4 regions of the Bradyrhizobium sp. Mp19 genome follow, and region 1 is predicted to be linked to each of the others. Evidence: predicted binding sites of a transcription regulator. Region 1 holds the regulator's gene; each other region holds the start of a gene.
The links. Region 1 encodes HrcA, which represses chaperone genes, less so after heat shock. Its sites were predicted from a motif close to GTTAGCACTCNCNNNNNGNGAGTGCTAAC; they were not measured.
Positions count from the first base shown of each region.

Region 2: the regulator HrcA is predicted to act here: its motif matches at 1,995-2,023, upstream of QJT82_RS22710 (co-chaperone GroES).
Region 3: the regulator HrcA is predicted to act here: its motif matches at 2,474-2,502, upstream of QJT82_RS17910 (co-chaperone GroES).
Region 4: the regulator HrcA is predicted to act here: its motif matches at 2,043-2,071, upstream of QJT82_RS06545 (co-chaperone GroES).

Region 1 covers NZ_JASAUT010000022.1:18,561-23,484, forward strand. Annotated here, with positions in the region: gene hemW (radical SAM family heme chaperone HemW) at 1-711, opposite strand, end outside; gene rdgB (RdgB/HAM1 family non-canonical purine NTP pyrophosphatase) at 698-1,333, opposite strand; gene rph (ribonuclease PH) at 1,345-2,058, opposite strand; gene hrcA (heat-inducible transcriptional repressor HrcA) at 2,229-3,317, shown strand; gene grpE (nucleotide exchange factor GrpE) at 3,483-4,088, shown strand; gene QJT82_RS23195 (VOC family protein) at 4,128-4,553, opposite strand; gene QJT82_RS23200 (helix-turn-helix domain-containing protein) at 4,622-4,924, opposite strand, start outside.
Region 2 covers NZ_JASAUT010000021.1:61,306-66,229, reverse strand. Annotated here, with positions in the region: gene QJT82_RS22725 (cytochrome c) at 1-488, shown strand, start outside; gene QJT82_RS22720 (cupin domain-containing protein) at 717-1,283, opposite strand; gene QJT82_RS22715 (usg protein) at 1,381-1,671, opposite strand; gene QJT82_RS22710 (co-chaperone GroES) at 2,067-2,381, shown strand; gene groL (chaperonin GroEL) at 2,427-4,067, shown strand; gene QJT82_RS22700 (hypothetical protein) at 4,769-4,924, shown strand, end outside.
Region 3 covers NZ_JASAUT010000014.1:74,443-79,366, reverse strand. Annotated here, with positions in the region: gene QJT82_RS17925 (hypothetical protein) at 556-1,035, shown strand; gene QJT82_RS17920 (hypothetical protein) at 1,223-1,501, shown strand; gene QJT82_RS17915 (hypothetical protein) at 1,760-2,278, opposite strand; gene QJT82_RS17910 (co-chaperone GroES) at 2,596-2,892, shown strand; gene groL (chaperonin GroEL) at 3,102-4,748, shown strand; gene QJT82_RS17900 (hypothetical protein) at 4,839-4,924, shown strand, end outside.
Region 4 covers NZ_JASAUT010000003.1:342,375-347,298, forward strand. Annotated here, with positions in the region: gene groL (chaperonin GroEL) at 1-1,543, opposite strand, end outside; gene QJT82_RS06545 (co-chaperone GroES) at 1,686-2,003, opposite strand; gene QJT82_RS06550 (hypothetical protein) at 2,348-2,617, opposite strand; partial or broken gene QJT82_RS06555 (IS701 family transposase) at 2,750-3,142, shown strand; gene QJT82_RS06560 (hypothetical protein) at 3,171-3,446, opposite strand; gene QJT82_RS06565 (hypothetical protein) at 3,656-3,904, shown strand; gene QJT82_RS06570 (trehalose-6-phosphate synthase) at 4,166-4,924, shown strand, end outside.

The sequences.
Region 1 (4,924 bases):
TCCCTCGCGGGCGCAGACCTCCTGCGTCACGTCGTAGAGCGCGCGCGCGGTCGCTTCGTCCGGCGTCTGCAATTTGCCAGCGGCATGCAGCCCGAAGAACGGCGTGCCTTCCTCGATCGTGAGCTGATAGAGCGACAGATGCTCGGCCGCTTCCGAGATCGCCTGCTTCAATTCATCGGCCCACATCCGCGGCGTCTGGTCGGGGCGGGCATAGATCAGATCGAACGAGTAGCGGTCGAATGCGCTTCGCGCGATCGCGACCGCGTCGAGCGCCTCGCGCGCGGTGTGCAGACGGCCCAGTGCCTTCAGCGAGGCGTCATCGAGCGCCTGCACGCCGAGCGAGACGCGATTGACGCCGGCTGCGCGATAGCCGCGAAAGCGCGTCGCCTCGACGCTGGTCGGATTGGCCTCGAGCGTGACCTCGACATCGCGCGAGACCTGCCAGTGCTTGCCGATGGCATCGAGCACGGCACCGACGGTCTGCGGCTGCATCAACGACGGCGTGCCGCCGCCGAGGAAGATCGAGGACACCTGCCGCCCCGGCACGCGCGCAGCCGTCGTCTCGATCTCGCGGGCGAACGCGCGCACGAAGCGCTCCTCGTCGACCGGTGCATGCCGCACGTGGCTGTTGAAATCACAATACGGGCATTTCGACAGGCAGAACGGCCAGTGCACGTAGACGCCGAAGGCTGCTCGGTCAGCGTGGCTCAAGGCAGATCTCCGCGAGCTTCACGAAGGCGCGGGCGCGATGCGACAGGCCGAGCCCGAGCGGCGGCAGGCCGTGCTTCTCGATGCTCGTCATCTCGCCGAAGGTCCGCGCGTAGCCGTCGGGCAGGAAGGCCGGATCGTAGCCGAAGCCGGCAGTGCCACGCGGCGGCCAGACCAGGGTTCCATCGACGCGGGCCTCGACCTCCTCGAGATGGTCGTCGGGCCAGGCCACGCACAACGCCGAGACGAAGTGCGCCTTGCGCCGGTCCGGTGCGGTGGCGCCGCGTTCCTGCAGCAGCCGCTCGATCCGCGTCATCGCCGCCATGAAATCCTTGCCCTCGCCGGCCCAGCGCGCCGAGTAGATCCCGGGCGCGCCGTCGAGCGCGTCGACCACGATGCCGGAATCGTCGGCGAAGGCGGGCAGTCCGGTCGCCTTCGCTGCCGCGATCGCCTTGATCGCCGCGTTGGCGCGAAAACTGTCGCCGGTCTCCTCGGGCTCGGCAAGGTCAAGCTCGCCCGCCGACACCACCTCCACGCCGTGCGGCGCCAGCAGTTCCCGCATCTCGGCAAGCTTGCCGGGATTATGGGTGGCGATGACGAGCCTTCCGGTGATTCGGCGGTGCATGACCAATCTGACTACGCCACCGCGATCTTTTGCAAGTCGACCAGACGCGCGACACCTTTGCGCGCCAGCGCCATCAGCGCCAGGAACTCACCTTCCGAGAACGGCGTCTTCTCGGCGGTGCCCTGCACCTCGATGATCCGGCCGTCGCCGGTCATGACGAAATTGGCGTCGGTGTCGGCTTCGGAATCCTCGGCATAGTCGAGATCGAGCACCGGCGTGCCCTGGTAGATGCCGCAGGAGATCGCCGCCACATTGTCGCGCAACACATTGGTCTTCAGCATGTTGCGGGTCTTCATCCAGTTGATGCAGTCGGCCAGCGCCACCCAGGCACCGGTGATCGAGGCGGTGCGGGTGCCGCCGTCGGCCTGGATGACGTCGCAATCGACCGTGATCTGGCGCTCGCCGAGCGCCTCGAGATCGACGGCCGCGCGCAGCGAGCGGCCGATCAGCCGCTGGATCTCGACCGTCCGGCCGCCCTGCTTGCCGGCCGAGGCCTCGCGGCGGGTGCGTTCCAGGGTGGCACGCGGCAGCATGCCGTATTCGGCAGTGACCCAGCCGCGGCCCTGGCCCTTCAGCCACGGCGGCAACCGCTCTTCCAGCGTCGCGGTCACCAGCACATGGGTGTCGCCGAACCTCACCATGCAGGAACCTTCGGCATATTTGACGACGCCGCGTTCCAGCGACACGGGACGCAGTTCATCGGGTGCACGGCGGCTTGGCCGCATGAAATCCTCCAGAAATCCGAGAAAATTGGCTGGCCGTGCTTGTAGGAGGGGGAAGGGGCAGCGGCAAGGGTTTTCGGCCCCGGCAGGGTCCTGTACGACGGGGCCGAATGCATGCTTGTCATCGGCCCCTCGGATCGACAAATTATGCAGTAATTGTGAGGGACTGGAGTGTGACTCACCACGATCCGATTGGCCTGATCGCGCCGCATGCCGGGCTCGCCCAGCTCAACGAGCGTTCGCGCGACATTTTTCGTCAAATCGTCGAAAGCTATCTTGCGACCGGCGAGCCGGTCGGTTCGCGCAACATTTCGCGCCTGATCGCATTACCGCTGTCGCCGGCCTCGGTCCGCAACGTGATGTCGGATCTCGAGCAGCTCGGCCTGATCTATGCGCCGCACACCTCCGCCGGCCGGTTACCGACCGAACTCGGGCTGCGCTTCTTCGTCGACGCGCTGATGCAGGTCGGCGACCTCACCGAGGCCGAGCGTCAATCGATCCAGACCCAGCTTGCGGCCGTCGGCCGCGCGCAATCCGTCGAGGCCGCGCTTGGCGAAGCCCTGACGCGGCTGTCGGGGCTGACGCGCGCCGCGGCGGTGGTGCTGACGCAAAAGTCGAATGCGCGGCTGAAGCACATCGAGTTCGTGCGGTTGGAGCCGGAGAAGGCGCTGGTCGTGCTGGTCGGCGAAGACGGCCAGGTCGAAAACCGCGTGCTGGCGCTGCCGCCGGGTGTTCCATCCTCGGCCTTGACCGAGGCGACCAACTTCCTCAATGCGCGGATTCGCGGCCGGACGCTGGCTGAAGCGCGGCTCGAGCTCGAGACGGCATTGACGCAAAACCGCGCCGAGCTCGATCAGCTCACGCAAAAGGTGGTCGCGGCGGGCATCGCGAGCTGGTCCGGCGGCGAGAACGAGGACCGCCAGCTGATCGTGCGCGGTCACGCCAATCTGCTCGAGGACCTGCATGCGCTCGACGATCTCGAGCGCATCAAATCGCTGTTCGACGATCTCGAAACCAAGCGCGGCGTGATCGATCTGCTCGGCCGCGCCGAACGCGGCGAGGGCGTGCGGATCTTCATCGGCTCGGAGAACAAGCTGTTCTCGCTGTCGGGTTCCTCGACCATCATCGCGCCCTACGGCGACGCCCAGGGCCGGATCGTGGGCGTCCTCGGCGTGATCGGACCGACGCGGCTGAACTACGCGCGGGTGATCCCGACCGTCGATTATGCGGCGCGCATCGTCAGCAAGATGCTGGGCGGCTGACCGGAGGGCGATTTCGCTTTCATTTGACGGGTTTTCTTCACCCAAGCCGGAGATCCCAGTTCCCGAGACCGGTATGTTGCGCTTGATTTTCGCCGCCCAAAGCACGATATCCCGGCAAGCAATCCCCAAGATTTGAACCGACGCGAGTTTTCGAGAAGGCAAGCCATGACCGATCCGAACCGGGCCAATGACAACACCGAGAATTCGGCGCCGACGGGTGAGCCCGTGGTCTCGAAGCCCTACATCATGCCTGACGAGCCCGAGGCCGGATCGGCCGAGGCGCTGACCAAGGAACTCGCCGAGGCGCGCGACCGCACGCTGCGCACGCTGGCCGAGATGGAGAATCTCCGCCAGCGCACCCGCCGCGAGGTCGCCGACGCCAAGACCTACGGCATCACCGGCTTTGCCCGCGACGTGCTCGATATCGCCGACAACCTGCAGCGCGCGCTCGATGCGGTGCCGGCCGAGACCAAGGAAGCCGCCGATCCCGGCCTGAAGGCGCTGATCGAAGGCGTCGAGCTGACCGAACGTTCGCTGCTCAACGCGCTAGAGAAGAACGGCGTCAAGAAGTTCGACCCGATCGGCGAGAAGTTCGATCCGAACTTCCAGCAGGCGATGTTCGAGGTGCCTGATCCGTCGGTGCCGTCGGGCACCGTGGTGCAGGTCGTGCAGGCCGGTTACATGATCGGCGAGCGCATCCTGCGCCCGGCCCTGGTCGGCGTCTCCAAGGGCGGCGCCAAGGCCGCCCCGACCGCCGACATCACTGCCTGATCCCGGCTGCCTGTTTGTGAGCTCGCGGATTGCGCGGGCTCACGGTCGCGGCTTTTCGTGTGCCTTCGGCCAATAGGTGCCGAAGCTCCAGAGATTTCCTTCCGGATCGCGGCAGGCGAAGTCGCGGCTGCCATAGTCGGTGTCTCGCAGTTCCATCTCGATCTTGGCGCCGGCAGCCTTGACCTTCGCGTGCAGCGCGTCGGGATCGTCGACGGCGATATAGATCGAGTCCGTGCGACGGTTGTCGAGGTCGCCGACCAGCCGGCCATATGCGTCGTCACGGCTCTGGCCCAGCATCAGCATCGAGGATCCATAGGCGAGCTCGGCGTGATGGATCACGCCGCCATCGCGGTAGACGACGTGTTCGGTGAACCCAAGCACCGTCGTGAGCCAATTGGTCATCGCCTCGGCGTCCTTGCAGCGCAGGGTCGGATAGATGCGGGGCGGTTCGATGTCGTGCGTCATGGTCGCTCACCTCCTTGGCTGACGGCGCCATCCTGCACGAGGCAACGCGGCCTCGGCTTGAAGGTTTGTTACCAGTCTGCCAGCCCATCGCCGGCGTGAACCAGCCGGCGGTCGGTCAGCGCCTGGCGGCGCGCCCAGGCGGTTGGCGGTTCGCCCGCGAACTCGACGAACTCGCGGGCGAGATGGGCCTGATCGGCATAGCCGCTTTCCGCCGCGATCCCCGCCCAGCCAAGCGCGGCGCCGCTTTGTGCCAGCCGGCTCGCCCGGTGAAACCGCATCATGCGCGCCAGCGATTTGGGGGCGAGGCCGAGCTCGGACCGAAACCGGCCGGCCAGATGCTTGCGGCTCCAGCCGATCTCATCGGCCAGTGC
Region 2 (4,924 bases), on a different contig from region 1:
TGGCTTCGGCCGTCGCATTCGCGGCTGAAAGCCCAAACTTCGGACGGGCGGCAACACCGGAGGAAATTGCCTCTTGGGACATCAGCATTGGTCCAGACGGCGTCGGCTTGCCGCCTGGCAGCGGGACCCCAAAGCAAGGTGAAGCCGTGTACGCGGCAAAATGCACCGCCTGCCATGGCGAGAAAGGAGCCGGGAAGCCCAACGATCAGCTCGTGGGCGGACAAGGAACGCTTCCCGGTGACAAGCCTCCGGTCAAAACCGTGGGAAGCTTCTGGCCCTATGCCACGACAGTCTTCGACTATGTGCGGCGAGCGATGCCATATAACGAATCGAAGTCGTTGACCAATGACGAAGTTTATGCGGTCGTCGCTTATATCCTGAACCTCAACGGCATCATTGCAGACAACGACACCATGGATGCGCAGACACTGCAAAAGGTGAAAATGCCGAACCGGAATGGATTTGTGACGTTTTCGCGCGGAAAATAAAGCTGCCTGAATGTCTGGGTCTGGCCCATCGCGACATCTTGCGTTGCCGCACGAACTTGGTCGCTATCGGGGCAAAGCGGACGTAGAGTCACGCTGACGGTTTTATGGGTACACGGCCTGGAAAATCGTCATGCCCGGACTTGACCCGGACATCCATCGACCAAGCAGAATCTTTCGAAGCAAGCTGGATGGCCGGGTCAAGCCCGGCCATGACGACTGCGCTAGAGCCTACGCTTTCAGCTCCACCGTCTTGAACTCAGCCGGCAGGATCACCTCCAGCAGTTCGACGTCGTCGGAGTAGTCCAGGATCATGTGCCGGATGCGCGGCGGCTGGGTCCAGGCGCTACCTTGCTGCATCAGCGTCTCGCCCTCGCCTTCCATGTAGGTCTTCACCCAGCCCTTGAGCACATAGACCATCTGGAAATCGACGTCGTGGAAGTGCAGCTTCGACACTTCATCGGGATTGCACGGTCCCTGCAGCCGGATGACGTGTGCCTGCGCGAGGCCATGCGAGGCGGCGGCGATGCCGAGGTCGCGGTATTTGGCGTAGGCGCGCAGCCCGTCGGCCTTGAAGTCCTCTTCGCGGTGATGACTGATCGCGACGCGCTGCTTCGGCCGTGCCCTGGTTCCAGCTTTCGGCGCGCTCTTCTTGGCCGCCGAGACGCGGCCTTTCGACTTGATGGTCTTGCGCGCGGACGATTTCGCGGACGTCTTCTTGGCGCCGGCGCCGAGCCCCGACCATTTCTTCTTCACCGCGGTCTTGGCTGCCGATCTTGATGCCGTCTTCTTGGCCATTGTTCGCCTCCCGTCTTCTTGTGACAGACGAAGGCTAACACAAGTCGCGCGCCGCGAGGCGAGCAAAGGCGCAAGCCGCGCCCCGCCGCTTTGCGGATCAATGCAGCCGGAACACGCCGTCGACGGCACGCAACTCGGCCGGCTTGACCAGCTTGGAATGCGCCACCGTCACCGAAAACAGCGGGCCTTCGAGCTTCGCCTGCCAGAACGCGAGGAAATCCTGCAGCGCCGGGAATTTCGGAAACAGGTCGTAGTTCTGCCAGACATAGGTCTGCAGCAACGAGGGGTGATCCGGCATCCGATAGAGGATTTGCGCCGTCGTCAGCCCGTACCCCAGCAACTGCTTCCGGAAATCGTCGGAAACAACCCCACCAACTCGCGAGACCATGCCAACCTCCTGTGACGGAGCGCATTCACGTGGTGGCCGACCTCCCCCGCCGGACCACCGGCAATGGATGCGCTCACATGAGAGAAATGTGACGCACGCGACTAACCCATCTCAAGCCCAAATGTTTAATAGGTTGTTGAAATTTCTTGCGTTGGCAGCAGCTTACCGCATCTGCTAATAGCCCCGGCGACCTCTTCCGGGCGGCATTAAGGATGCCGAAATGATCTCGGCATCCTTTTGGCAGGCGGCACTCACGAGTGCCAATTTTTCTGCTAGAGGCACTTGCCCGCCGCCAAGGCTTGGCCTATCTCCTGCCCAGCCAGTCTGGCACTCGCTGGATTGGACTGCTAACTCTCCAAAAATCTACAGCATCTACAAATGTTTAGGAGGACTGCATGAAATTCCGTCCGCTTCACGACCGCGTCGTGGTCAAGCGTATCGACGCCGAAGAGAAGTCTGCTGGCGGCATCATCATTCCGGACAGCGCCAAGGAAAAGCCCTCGCAGGGCGAAGTGACCGCCGTCGGCCCGGGCGGCCGCGACGAAGCTGGCAAGCTGATCCCGATCGACCTCAAGGTCGGCGACCGCGTGCTGTTCGGCAAGTGGTCCGGCACCGAGGTCAAGATCGACGGCGAAGACCTGCTGATCATGAAGGAAAGCGACATCATGGGCGTCCTCGACGTCCCCGCTTCCAAGAAGAAGGCGGCCTAAGCGCCTCCCTCCCTCCCAGGTTAAATCTCTCAAGGAAAAATTCAGATGGCAGCTAAAGAAGTCAAATTCTCCGTCGAGGCGCGCGACAAGATGCTGCGCGGCGTCGACATCCTCGCCAACGCGGTGAAGGTCACCCTCGGTCCGAAGGGCCGCAACGTGGTGCTCGAAAAGTCGTTCGGCGCTCCCCGCATCACCAAGGACGGCGTCACCGTCGCCAAGGAGATCGAGCTCGAGGACAAGTTCGAGAACATGGGCGCCCAGATGGTGCGCGAAGTCGCCTCCAAGTCCGCTGACGCGGCCGGCGACGGCACCACCACTGCGACCGTGCTCGCGGCTGCGATCGTGAAGGAAGGCGCCAAGTCGGTCGCCGCCGGCATGAACCCGATGGACCTCAAGCGCGGTATCGACCTCGCGGTCGAAGCCGTCGTTGCGGACCTCCAGAAGAACTCGAAGAAGGTCACCTCGAACGAGGAGATCGCCCAGGTCGGCACCATTTCGGCCAACGGCGATGCCGAGATCGGCAAGTTCCTCTCCGACGCCATGAAGAAGGTCGGCAATGAGGGCGTGATCACGGTCGAGGAAGCCAAGTCGCTCGAGACCGAACTCGACGTCGTCGAGGGCATGCAGTTCGACCGCGGCTACATCTCGCCCTACTTCGTCACCAACGCCGACAAGATGCGCGTTGAGATGGACGACGCCTACATCCTCATCAACGAGAAGAAGCTCTCGTCGCTGAACGAGCTGCTGCCGCTGCTCGAGGCCGTGGTGCAGACCGGCAAGCCGCTGGTCATCGTCGCCGAGGACGTCGAAGGCGAAGCCCTCGCCACCCTCGTCGTCAACCGCCTGCGTGGCGGCCTGAAGGTCGCGGCCGTCAAGGCTCCGGGCTTCGGCGATCGCCGCAAGGCCATGCTGCAGGACATCGCGATCCTGACCGGCGGCCAGGCCATCTCGGAAGACCTCGGCATCAAGCTCGAGAACGTCACGCTGCAGATGCTCGGTCGCGCCAAGAAGGTGATGATCGACAAGGAGAACACCACGATCGTCAACGGCGCCGGCAAGAAGGCCGACATCGACGCCCGCGTTGCCCAGATCAAGGCGCAGATCGAGGAGACCACTTCGGACTACGACCGTGAGAAGCTGCAGGAGCGTCTCGCCAAGCTCGCAGGCGGCGTCGCGGTGATCCGCGTCGGCGGCGCGACCGAGGTCGAGGTGAAGGAGCGCAAGGATCGCGTTGATGACGCGATGCACGCGACCCGCGCGGCTGTCGAGGAAGGCATCGTCCCGGGCGGCGGCGTCGCCCTGCTCCGTGCGTCCGAGCAGCTCAAGGGCCTGCGCACCAAGAACGACGACCAGAAGACCGGCGTCGAGATCGTGCGCAAGGCGCTGTCGGCTCCCGCTCGCCAGATCGCGATCAACGCCGGTGAAGACGGTTCGGTCATCGTCGGCAAGATTCTGGAGAACAAGGCCTACAACTACGGCTTCGACTCCCAGACCGGCGACTATGCCGACCTCGTCAAGAAGGGCATCATCGACCCGACCAAGGTCGTCCGCACCGCGATCCAGAACGCTGCCTCGGTTGCCGCGCTCCTGATCACCACGGAAGCGATGGTTGCCGAGCTGCCGAAGAAGAACGCTGGCGGCCCCGCGATGCCTCCGGGCGGCGGCATGGGCGGCATGGACTTCTAAGGCGACGAAGTCGTCCCGGACGCGGTGCAGCGCAAAGCGGTGCACCGCAGAGCCGGGATCTCGCTCAGCGAAAACGGAATGCAGAACCCCGGCAGCGATGCCGGGGTTTTTGTTTGGGGCGAGCTGCAGCGCGGCCAATGCGGATACTTTGCACAACCTCACGCTGATGCAGGGGCCTCAGGCGGCTCTCAGCATGCACGTTATGCACAACACTCTCCGTAAATATACGTTGGTCTGAGTTGACAATCTCAAAAAAAAATTCGTGCGAGAGTCGCAAACCGAACCGACACTGTCGCCTTCGTCCCGCACAGTAAGCTCGGGACGAGATCGAACTTCACTCTCAAAAATCTGAATCGAGCACGGAGCGTCAGCTCCCGTGACGCGGGCAAGCGTTGCGGAGAATGCTCTCACTTGCGAGGGAGGCTGTGCGGTGGGCGAAAACGAAGAGGTTCTCTGCCAAGCCGCCTGAAGAAGCGGCGTTGGAGTCAAATCGAGGATTCGTTCAAGGAGGGACCTGGCCGGTTGGAAGAAGCCCAGTGACGAGAGCGTGCAGCCCCCACTGCCGATGCTCCGTCAAACGCCGCAGGTGCGCGATGCCCCCCAACTACCCCGCGCACCGATCTGGGGCCAATCCAACCGGCCGGACTATTTCTGCAAGGCAAAAGGCAAAAAGCAAAAGGCAATATGGGAGGGAGGCGCTCATGGGCATGGTGATGGTCAGATGTCCGCAAACCGGACACGCGATTTCCACCGGAATCAAAACCGATCGCGAGAGCTTTCGACGCAGTACCGTGTTCTTCGCGCGCACGCCCTGTCCGTTTTGCCGCGCGGATCACGCCTGGTTTGCCCGGGACGCC
Region 3 (4,924 bases), on a different contig from region 1:
GGCCGGCGGTTTTGTTTGAAGCATGGCTCAGCACGGCGTCAAGCGGGTATCATCCGCAAGACCGCTCCGTGGCGTGCATGATCGTCACCAAATGTCCCATGCGAAGACTTCAGGGCCTTTGACATGGATCAAGTCTTGTCGAGGCGAGCGAGAACCGAGGCAGAGCCGCTCTCGACCGCATGCAGTTTGTGCCAATGCTGCAGTTGGAAATTGACTGGTAGATCTGGCGTCGCTGACGCATAATGTGCATGAGGGAAATTCGTCATGCGCATGCCGGGAGCCAACATTGGGTGCCGGTTGCATCGGACTTCCGGAGTGAATCCGGTCGCCCCCGAACGGGGATTTGTGCGTCCGCTCAACACACAGTCACAATTCTGCAGCCGCTCGCTGCACGCATCACAAGAACTCAGGCTCGCTGTTCGCAGACGCTGCGTGAGCACCATACCGTCCTTGACGCCGTGACGGTCAGCGGCGGGCTCAATTCATTCGCGCGCATTGCGCCTTGTATCACTGATTGGGGGGAGCCACTGGAGTACTCAACACTGGAGATTGAACATGACGCAAGGAATTGTCAGGAATACTGCAATTGCGCTCTCGACTTTCGCTTGTGCGACACTGTTCTCCGTCACCTGGTCTGAGCAGGGCGGCATTTCGGCTTCGGTCGAAAGCGCCCAGGCGCGTGTGGGCCGACCGCTGACGCCCGTGAGCGTCGCGGGCGTTGCGCGTCGCCAAACCCGGCGCGCCGCGTACGGATACGGGGTTGGCGCGGGTGTCGCCGCTACGGCAGCCGTCGCCGCAGCGGCCGCTACCGCGCCGGCCTATTCCGGCTGGGGCACAAACGATTGGACCAATTCGTATGCCGCCCAGACGGATCCCTACTTTGGCCAGCCCTACTATCCGGCACGAGCCTACCAAAGGATCAGTCCGTATTACGGATACGCCGGATGGACGGAGTACAAGGCAGCTAATGGCATCGGCTGCGAACCTGGCACGATGACGAAGATGGCTGACGGCCGCATGTACGTCTGCCAGTGACGTCGGCGCAACGGCGCTCCAGGAGGGCGGCTCGTTGAGCCGTCCTCATCTTGATGAGGCAAATCGATCTCACGGAGCGACGGGTCGCGCCCGCCGTTGATCTACGTCAACGTCACCTCCCCCTTGCCGCTGAAGATAACCTTGGGCCGCATCTGAAGCGGCGCCATCACCTTTCGGTTCGCGTGCGATGAGGAGGATCACCATGCGTCGGACGAACATTCTCTCGACCAGGTCCGTGACGCTTGCGGGCGTTGCGGCGAGCCTCATGTTGGGGATCGCCGGTGTCGCCGTCAGTTCAGCACCGGCCAAGGCCGTGGTTTACTGCACCTATGTCGGTTATCCGCAGGGTTGCGTGGCGAGGGCGGGCGTCGTGCTCAGGCCGCGTCCGGTGGCGCGCGCCGCGGTCCGTCACAATGCGGGCGGCAACCTGAATGGCGGCGTCAATCGGGTTGGCGTGCGGCGATAAGACCGTTGTTTGCGGGTCACGACTTTCAAACGGGAGGAGGCCTCGCGGCCGCCGTCCTGTCGAGGGCCGATGCTTCGCATCCGCTATGGCGCGCCGGATGAATGGGTGTCGCCGCACACGCGGATCGCGAGAGGATCACTCGCGAAGAGAGACCCCTCACCCGGATTGCATCTGGCGATGCAAGCCGACCTCTCCCACAGGGGGAGAGGTGCGCCGACTGTGCGGCCCTATGTCGGCAGATAGCTCGAAGTCCCGCCGTTACGCCCTCGGGGCGCAGCGGACATAGACCATGTTGCCGTAGCGGACCCCGGCGTCCTTGTCGACGAAGCGGGTGATCATGACGCGGCCGTCGAACGAAACGATCTCGCGGTCCTGCTCGCCGGGCGTCGGTCCTGGCGGGCCGATATAGTTCTTGCCGCTCGGGGAACCCTTCAGCCGCAGTTCCTGCGGGGTGGCCTGGTCGGCCAGATGCATGATGACGCCGCCGTTCTGGCCGGCGCCGATCACGTAAGGCTGCTTGCACTGGCCGCGCGCGGCGGCCTCGGTGCGGGCGCGGTCGGCGGGATTCTGGAACGAGGCGAGACCCCAGCGGCCGACGATCTCGTCGGCGCGGATGCTTGCGGGCATTTCGGGGGCTACGCCCGGCTCGGCTGGCGCCGGCTCAGGATTCGACGACAACGACGGCAGGCTCATGCTGCCGCACGCCCCCAAGAGTGTCGTCAGCGCCGAAACAGCCGCGAACCGTGCGACCAATCGCGCGTTGAGTGACCTGATCATATGCATCCCCCGACTATGTCCCGGCCGCACCCGTCCTGCAGCCAAGCGTAAAACTTAAGGCGGAGCAATGACGTCTGACAAAATTACGTCATCGCTACGATTTGGTTTCTGGTCCACCATCCTATATTGGCCTCACCAAGGCCTTAACCCGTTTGCTTGACAGAAACTGCGCCAAGCCATATTTCCCGGCCCACAATTAGCACTCTCGCACCACGATTGCTAAGAGCGCCGGGCGTCCTGCCCTGCGCCGACCGGCCGGCATCCAACGCCGGTCCCGATGAACCGGACCTGAAACCGAGCCTCCAAGAGGGAACGTCATGGCTAAATCCACCTTCCGCCCCCTGCACGACCGCGTCGTGGTCAAGCGTATCGATGCCGAGGAGAAGTCCAAGGGCGGCATCATCATTCCCGACTCGGCCAAGGAGAAGCCGTCCCAGGGCGAGATCGTCGCCGTCGGCCCGGGTGGCCGCGACGAGGCCGGCAAGCTGATCCCGATCGACCTCAAGGTCGGCGACCGCGTGCTGTTCGGCAAATGGTCGGGCACCGAGGTCAAGCTCGACAACCAGGAACTCCTGATCATGAAGGAGTCCGACATCATGGGCGTGCTGGCGTAACGCCTTGGACTCCGAGGGCCGCCGCGCCCTCCGCTGTCATGCCCGGGCAGAAGCGCGTCTTCGCGCTAGATGACCCGGGCATCCATCAATCTTCTGAAGCGATGGATTGCCGGGTCATCTGGCACGAAGACGCACTTCGTGCTTTCGCCCGGCAATGACGAGAAAAACGAGCGACAAGCAATCCACAGACATTCCAGGAGTTCAAATCAATGGCTGCCAAGGACGTAAAATTCGCCGGAGAGGCCCGCGACCGCATGCTGCGCGGTGTCGACGTGCTCGCCAACGCCGTGAAGGTGACGCTCGGCCCGAAGGGCCGCAACGTCGTCATCGAGAAGAGCTTCGGCGCTCCCCGCATCACCAAGGACGGCGTCACCGTCGCCAAGGAGATCGAGCTCGACGACAAGTTCGAGAACATGGGCGCGCAGATGCTGCGCGAGGTCGCTTCCAAGACCAACGACACCGCCGGTGACGGCACCACCACCGCGACCGTGCTGGCGCAGGCCATCGTCCGCGAGGGCGCCAAGTCGGTCGCCGCCGGCATGAACCCGATGGACCTGAAGCGCGGCATCGACACCGCGGTCGCGGCCGTGATCAAGGACATCGAGAAGCGCGCCAAGCCGGTCGCCTCCTCGTCCGAAGTCGCCCAGGTCGGCACCATCTCGGCCAATGGCGATGCCGCGATCGGCAAGATGATCGCGCAGGCGATGCAGAAGGTCGGCAACGAGGGCGTGATCACCGTCGAGGAGAACAAGTCGCTCGAGACCGAGGTCGACATCGTCGAGGGCATGAAGTTCGACCGCGGCTACCTCAGCCCCTACTTCATCACCAACGCCGAGAAGATGACCGCCGAGCTCGAGGATGCCTACATCCTGCTGCACGAGAAGAAGCTGTCCGGCCTGCAGTCCATGCTGCCGGTGCTGGAAGCCGTGGTGCAGTCGGGCCGCCCGCTGCTGATCCTCGCCGAGGACGTCGAGGGCGAGGCGCTGGCGACCCTGGTCGTCAACCGCCTGCGCGGCGGGCTCAAGGTCGCCGCCGTCAAGGCGCCGGGCTTCGGCGATCGCCGCAAGGCGATGCTGGAGGACATCGCGATCCTGACCGGTGGTCAGCTGATCTCCGACGACCTCGGCATGAAGCTCGAGAGCGTCACGATCAACATGCTCGGCCGCGCCGGCAAGATCGTGATCGACAAGGAGAACACCACGATCGTCAAGGGCGCCGGCAAGAAGAAGGACATCGACGCCCGCGTTGGCCAGATCAAGGCGCAGATCGAGGAGACCACCTCGGACTACGACCGTGAGAAGCTGCAGGAGCGCCTCGCCAAGCTCGCCGGCGGCGTTGCCGTCATCAAGGTCGGCGGCGCGACCGAGGTCGAGGTCAAGGAGAAGAAGGACCGTGTCGAGGACGCGCTGAACGCGACCCGCGCCGCGGTGCAGGAAGGCATCGTGCCGGGCGGCGGCGTCGCGCTGCTGCGCGCCAAGAAGGCGGTCGGCCGGCTCACCAACCCGAATGCCGACGTCCAGGCCGGCATCAACATCGTGCTCAAGGCGCTCGAAGCTCCGGTCCGCCAGATCTCGGAGAACGCCGGTGTCGAGGGCTCGATCGTGGTCGGCAAGATCCTCGAAAACAAGTCGGAGACCTTCGGCTTCGACGCGCAGACCGAGGACTATGTCGACATGGTCGACAAGGGCATCATCGACCCCGCCAAGGTGGTGCGCACCGCCTTGCAGGACGCCTCCTCCGTGGCCGGCCTGCTCGTGACCACGGAAGCCATGGTCGCCGAACTGCCGAAGGACGCGGCGCCGGCAATGCCGGGCGGCGGCATGGGTGGTGGAATGGGCGGCATGGGCGGCTTCTAAGCCTCCCACATCCCCATCGAGATCGAAGGCCGCCTCCGGGCGGCCTTCTTTTTTGCAGTTTGATTACGATCGGGATGCAAGGATCATCGCATGTCCCGCGACGCCAAATCACTGACGTCGACGCTCGTGCTGTTCTACGCGATCGGCACGTTGCTCGCGGTCGGCGCCTATGCCCT
Region 4 (4,924 bases), on a different contig from region 1:
GGAGCGCCGCAACAGAAGCCGCATTCTGAATCGCCACACGAACGACCTTGGTCGGGTCGATGATGCCCTTGGTGACCAGGTTGCCGTACTCGCCGGACTGGGAGTCAAAGCCGTAGCCATACTGATCCTTCTCCAGGATCTTGCCGACGATAACGGAGCCGTCCTCGCCAGCGTTGATCGCGATCTGGCGGGCCGGCGCAGACAGCGCCTTGCGCACGATCTCGACGCCGGTCTTCTGGTCATCGTTCTTGGTGCGCAGCCCCTTGAGATGCTCGGAAGCACGCAGCAGGGCGACGCCGCCGCCCGGCAGGATGCCTTCCTCGACGGCCGCGCGGGTCGCATGCATCGCGTCATCAACGCGATCCTTGCGCTCCTTCACCTCGACCTCGGTCGCGCCGCCGACGCGGATCACCGCGACGCCGCCCGCGAGTTTGGCAAGACGCTCCTGCAGCTTTTCACGGTCATAGTCCGAGGAGGTCTCCTCGATCTGCGCCTTGATCTGCGCCACCCGCGCCTCTATGTCGGCCTTCTTACCGGCGCCGCTGACGATGGTGGTGTTCTCCTTGTCGATCATCACCTTCTTGGCGCGACCGAGCATGTTGAGCGTGACGTTCTCGAGCTTGATGCCCAGATCTTCCGAGATCGCCTGGCCGCCGGTCAGGATCGCGATGTCCTGCAGCATGGCCTTGCGGCGATCGCCGAAGCCCGGAGCCTTCACGGCCGCGACCTTCAGACCGCCGCGGAGGCGGTTCACGACCAGGGTCGCGAGCGCTTCGCCCTCGACGTCTTCCGCGATAATCACAAGCGGCTTGCCACTCTGGACGACGGCTTCCAGCAGCGGAAGCAGTTCATTCAACTGAGATAGCTTCTTTTCGTGGATGAGGACGTAGGCGTCTTCCATTTCGGCGCGCATTTTGTCGGCGTTGGTGACGAAGTACGGCGAGATGTAGCCGCGGTCGAATTGCATCCCTTCGACGACCTCGAGTTCGGTCTCGAGCGACTTGGCTTCTTCAACCGTGATGACGCCCTCGTTGCCGACCTTCTTCATGGCGTCGGAGAGGAACTTGCCGATCTCCGCGTCGCCGTTGGCCGAGATGGTGCCGACCTGGGCGATCTCCTCGTTCGAGGTGACCTTCTTGGAGTTCTTCACGAGATCGGCGACCACGGCTTCCACCGCGAGGTCGATACCGCGCTTCAGGTCCATCGGGTTCATACCGGCGGCAACCGCCTTCGCGCCTTCACGGACGATCGCAGCCGCGAGCACGGTCGCGGTGGTGGTGCCATCGCCAGCTGCATCTGCCGATTTGGAGGCAACTTCTCGCACCATCTGCGCGCCCATGTTCTCGAACTTGTCCTCAAGCTCGATCTCCTTGGCGACGGTGACGCCGTCCTTGGTGATGCGGGGAGCGCCGAACGACTTGTCGAGCACGACGTTCCGGCCCTTGGGCCCCAGCGTGACCTTAACCGCATTGTTGAGAATTTCAACACCGCGCAACATCCTGTCGCGGGCGTCGACGCCGAACTTAACTTCTTTGGCCGACATAATGATCTCCGTTTTCAACTGGTCAGATCCAAGGACCGTGCGACTGGACGAGCCCTTAAGTGGCGGGACTTGAATTTGCAGGCCTCGTCCTTCGAGACGCGGGCTGCAGGGACGGCTCAGGATAAGGAAAATTGGCTGGCGTCTATGCGACCTTCTTCTTGGCGGCGGGCAGCTCAGTGAGAACGCCCATAATGTCGCTTTCCTTCATGATCAGTAGTTCCTGACCATCGAGCTTGACCTCGGTGCCTGACCACTTGCCGAACAGGACGCGGTCGCCAACCTTGAGATCGATGGGAATCAGTTTGCCGGATTCATCTCGGCCGCCTGGGCCAACCGCCGTGATCTCGCCCTGCGAAGGTTTTTCCTTGGCAGTGTCCGGAATGATGATGCCACCAGCGGTTTTGTCTTCGGCCTCAATGCGCTTGACCACAACGCGGTCGTGAAGCGGACGGAATTTCATGCTGTCCTCCTGTTTTCTTGTTGTTGTTGCTTTGGACGAAATGGCAGTCGTGGCCAGCGAGTGCTAATCAGCACATAAGCCGCCGCAAGGGGACGTACAAGACCGTCCCGAAACGATATTCTGCTCAGAGCAACACGAAATAGCTGCCAAGACCGCGGCGGCTAAGGATCCGGTGAAGGCCAGCTGTGTGGTGCGAAAGTCGTTGGACGCCGCATCATCAGATTTAAGAAAGCTTCCCATCGCGCAGGGGCATTGCGTTGTTCTCGACGTGCGCCAGAATGCGCCGGACGTCGGTCGCTTCTTGTGCAGCCATTCAGCGGTGCTTGTCGAGATCGAGTGGTGCGTCACTCACGAGGCGCGTCGGCATCAATGCGCTGAGCGTCAGCCAAATCGACCGGGTCGATGGAAATCCTCTCCACCGTTGAAGTGCGCGGCGGCGCCGCCGGCACCGTGATCATAGTGGCAACCCGGCGAAACGCCTCGAACGACAATCCTTCGATCATCTCCTCATCGGTGATGACCTCGTAGGCACCCGGAGGCAAGAGGCGGTCGACGCCCTTGATCCGGAAGGGATGCTTGAAGGTGACCGTTTCGCGTCGGGAGCGCATGGTCATGATCGGCTATCCTTCAGAAACGGCTTTGCATCGGCGCGATAGTGAAGCAATCCGTTTACAGTGCTCTTTGTGCCGAGATTAGCTAACTCTTTATCATGAGATGGCTGCGAAGTCACCAAACACAAGGCAATACACATCGCGGATTTGTTATAGATGCCGGCGGACGAAATGCTTGCTGATGCCAAGTGAAAAAATGCGAGTTGGCGATCGGCAAGCATCGCGACTCGGAGAGAAGAAATGCTATCTCGCAAATCTACCAGCCGAGATAGACTTGCAGCGGTCGGCTACAACCGTCATGGCGCGATGGGACGGTTCTGGCACGGTCTTCATCGTCACGCTCTTATGACGATGGTTGCTTACGCCTTCTTGCAGCACTTCCGCATTGCCAAGACGGGGCGCAAAAATGAAACGACGGCCACCACCTCAGCCCAACCTGCCAGCCGCGCGTCCCGCCATCGTCGCTCTCATTCTTCAGCCATCAGATCCGCGATACGGGTACTGCAGAACACAGGTCAGCGAAGAGCAAGGCGTGAACAAATCTGCCAAAGTCGTGTTAACGCCCACCCGAAGCACCTTTATGATCATGCAGGAAACGGGCGATCCGCGTCTTCAACACGGTGGCGTCGTGCGATTTGCCCGAGGCCGCGTGCTCGAAGAGCCTGCGCTGGACGTCAGTAGGCAGATCATTCCATTCGCTGACAAGGGCGGCACCCAGACATTCCAGGACTCTGCGCTCCACATCGCGCAAATCGCTGGCTTCATAGGGTAAAGGCCACGCCAACTCCTGCGCTCCGCCTTCCTCGTCCCAACGGTCGAGAGCGGTTGCCATTTCTTCTCCCGACCTTGGCCTTCGACCTTTCTTTTTGACCATTCTATATAGTCGCATATATCGGCATTAAGCGCCATTCGCTCGATCGCGGGGCGATCCGAAGCGCCAATCCTTCCAGTACCGAGAATGCCGCGGCCGCGGAACTCGGTAGTTCGCCCATCGGTTATTGCAGCGGTTTGTTCGCGCGGCGTACAGACTCAAGGCTCACCATGGATGTGATCGTTACACCGGCAGAGGGAGGCACGGTTTGGCAGCTGACGGACCTGCTCGGCCGCTCGATGGGGCGCATCACGGCAAGCGCTCCACGTCAGTTCATGATCCATCCGGAGGGCCACGCATCGGAAACTATGGCCGGCATACAGCAAGGGCCGCACGCCTCGCTCGACGCCGCACTGGCTGAGATCGAGAGGCACACCCGGGGCGTCTGCCGTCGAAATCCTGGCGAAGATCAGCTTTAGACAGCGCCCAACAATCCAGATCGTCGGCAGAGTATCCTATATTTACTGCGGGAAGATCTATATGTTTTACAGGTAACGCCCGCCCAGATTGCCTGATGACGGGACCGTCAGTTCCGGTAGAAGGAATTGTGGATTTTCGCGCGAGGACCGAGCGAATGTGGGCTCCGGCGGATGTCACCGCCGATCATTGCGTTGCCGTGTTCGCCGAGATCTTTTGGCGGCTCGGCTCGACGCAACCCTGACAGTGCGGAGGGAACCCGCTTGAGCCGCTTGGTCATCGTCTCCAACCGTGTCGCCTTGCCGGCAGAAGCTGCGCAGCGCAGCGGCGGGCTCGTGACCGGCCTCGTCGACGCTCTGCATCAGGCTGGAGGCTTATGGTTCGGGTGGAGTGGCAAGCTTGGAGAAACAACAAAAGAGCCGAACGTTTTTGAGACCGAGGGAGTGACGTACGCTACCGTCGATCTTACCCGCGCGGACCATGACGGCTACTACAGCGGCTTCTCCAACGCGGCACTGTGGCCCTTATTCCACTATCGCCTTGACCTCATGAACTTTACCCGCCGGGACTTGGCCGCCTATCGACGGGTGAACGCCGTGCTCGCCGACGCCCTCGCGCCCCTGCTCAGCCCGAGTGACCTCGTCTGGGTGCATGACTACCATCTGATCCCGATGGCCGAGGAACTTCGCCGCGCCCGCGCCACACAGCGGATCGGGTTTTTCTTGCATACGCCGTTTCCGTCTTTGGGGGTGCTGGCGACCCTTCCTCACTACGGCGACCTGCTGAAATCACTGTGCGCTTACGATCTCGTCGGCTTCCAGACGGTGGAGGATTTGACCGCCTTCCATGACGCCATCCTTCGCCGTGCAGGAGGCACGATTTCGTCCGATGGCCACGTTCACGCTTTCGATCGGGTTCTGCGCGCCGGCGCCTTCCCGATTGGTATCGATACTGAAGCGATCGCCGAAATGGCTAGTCGCGCTGTGAAATCCCGAACGGCCCGCCGGCTGCAGGAGAGTCTC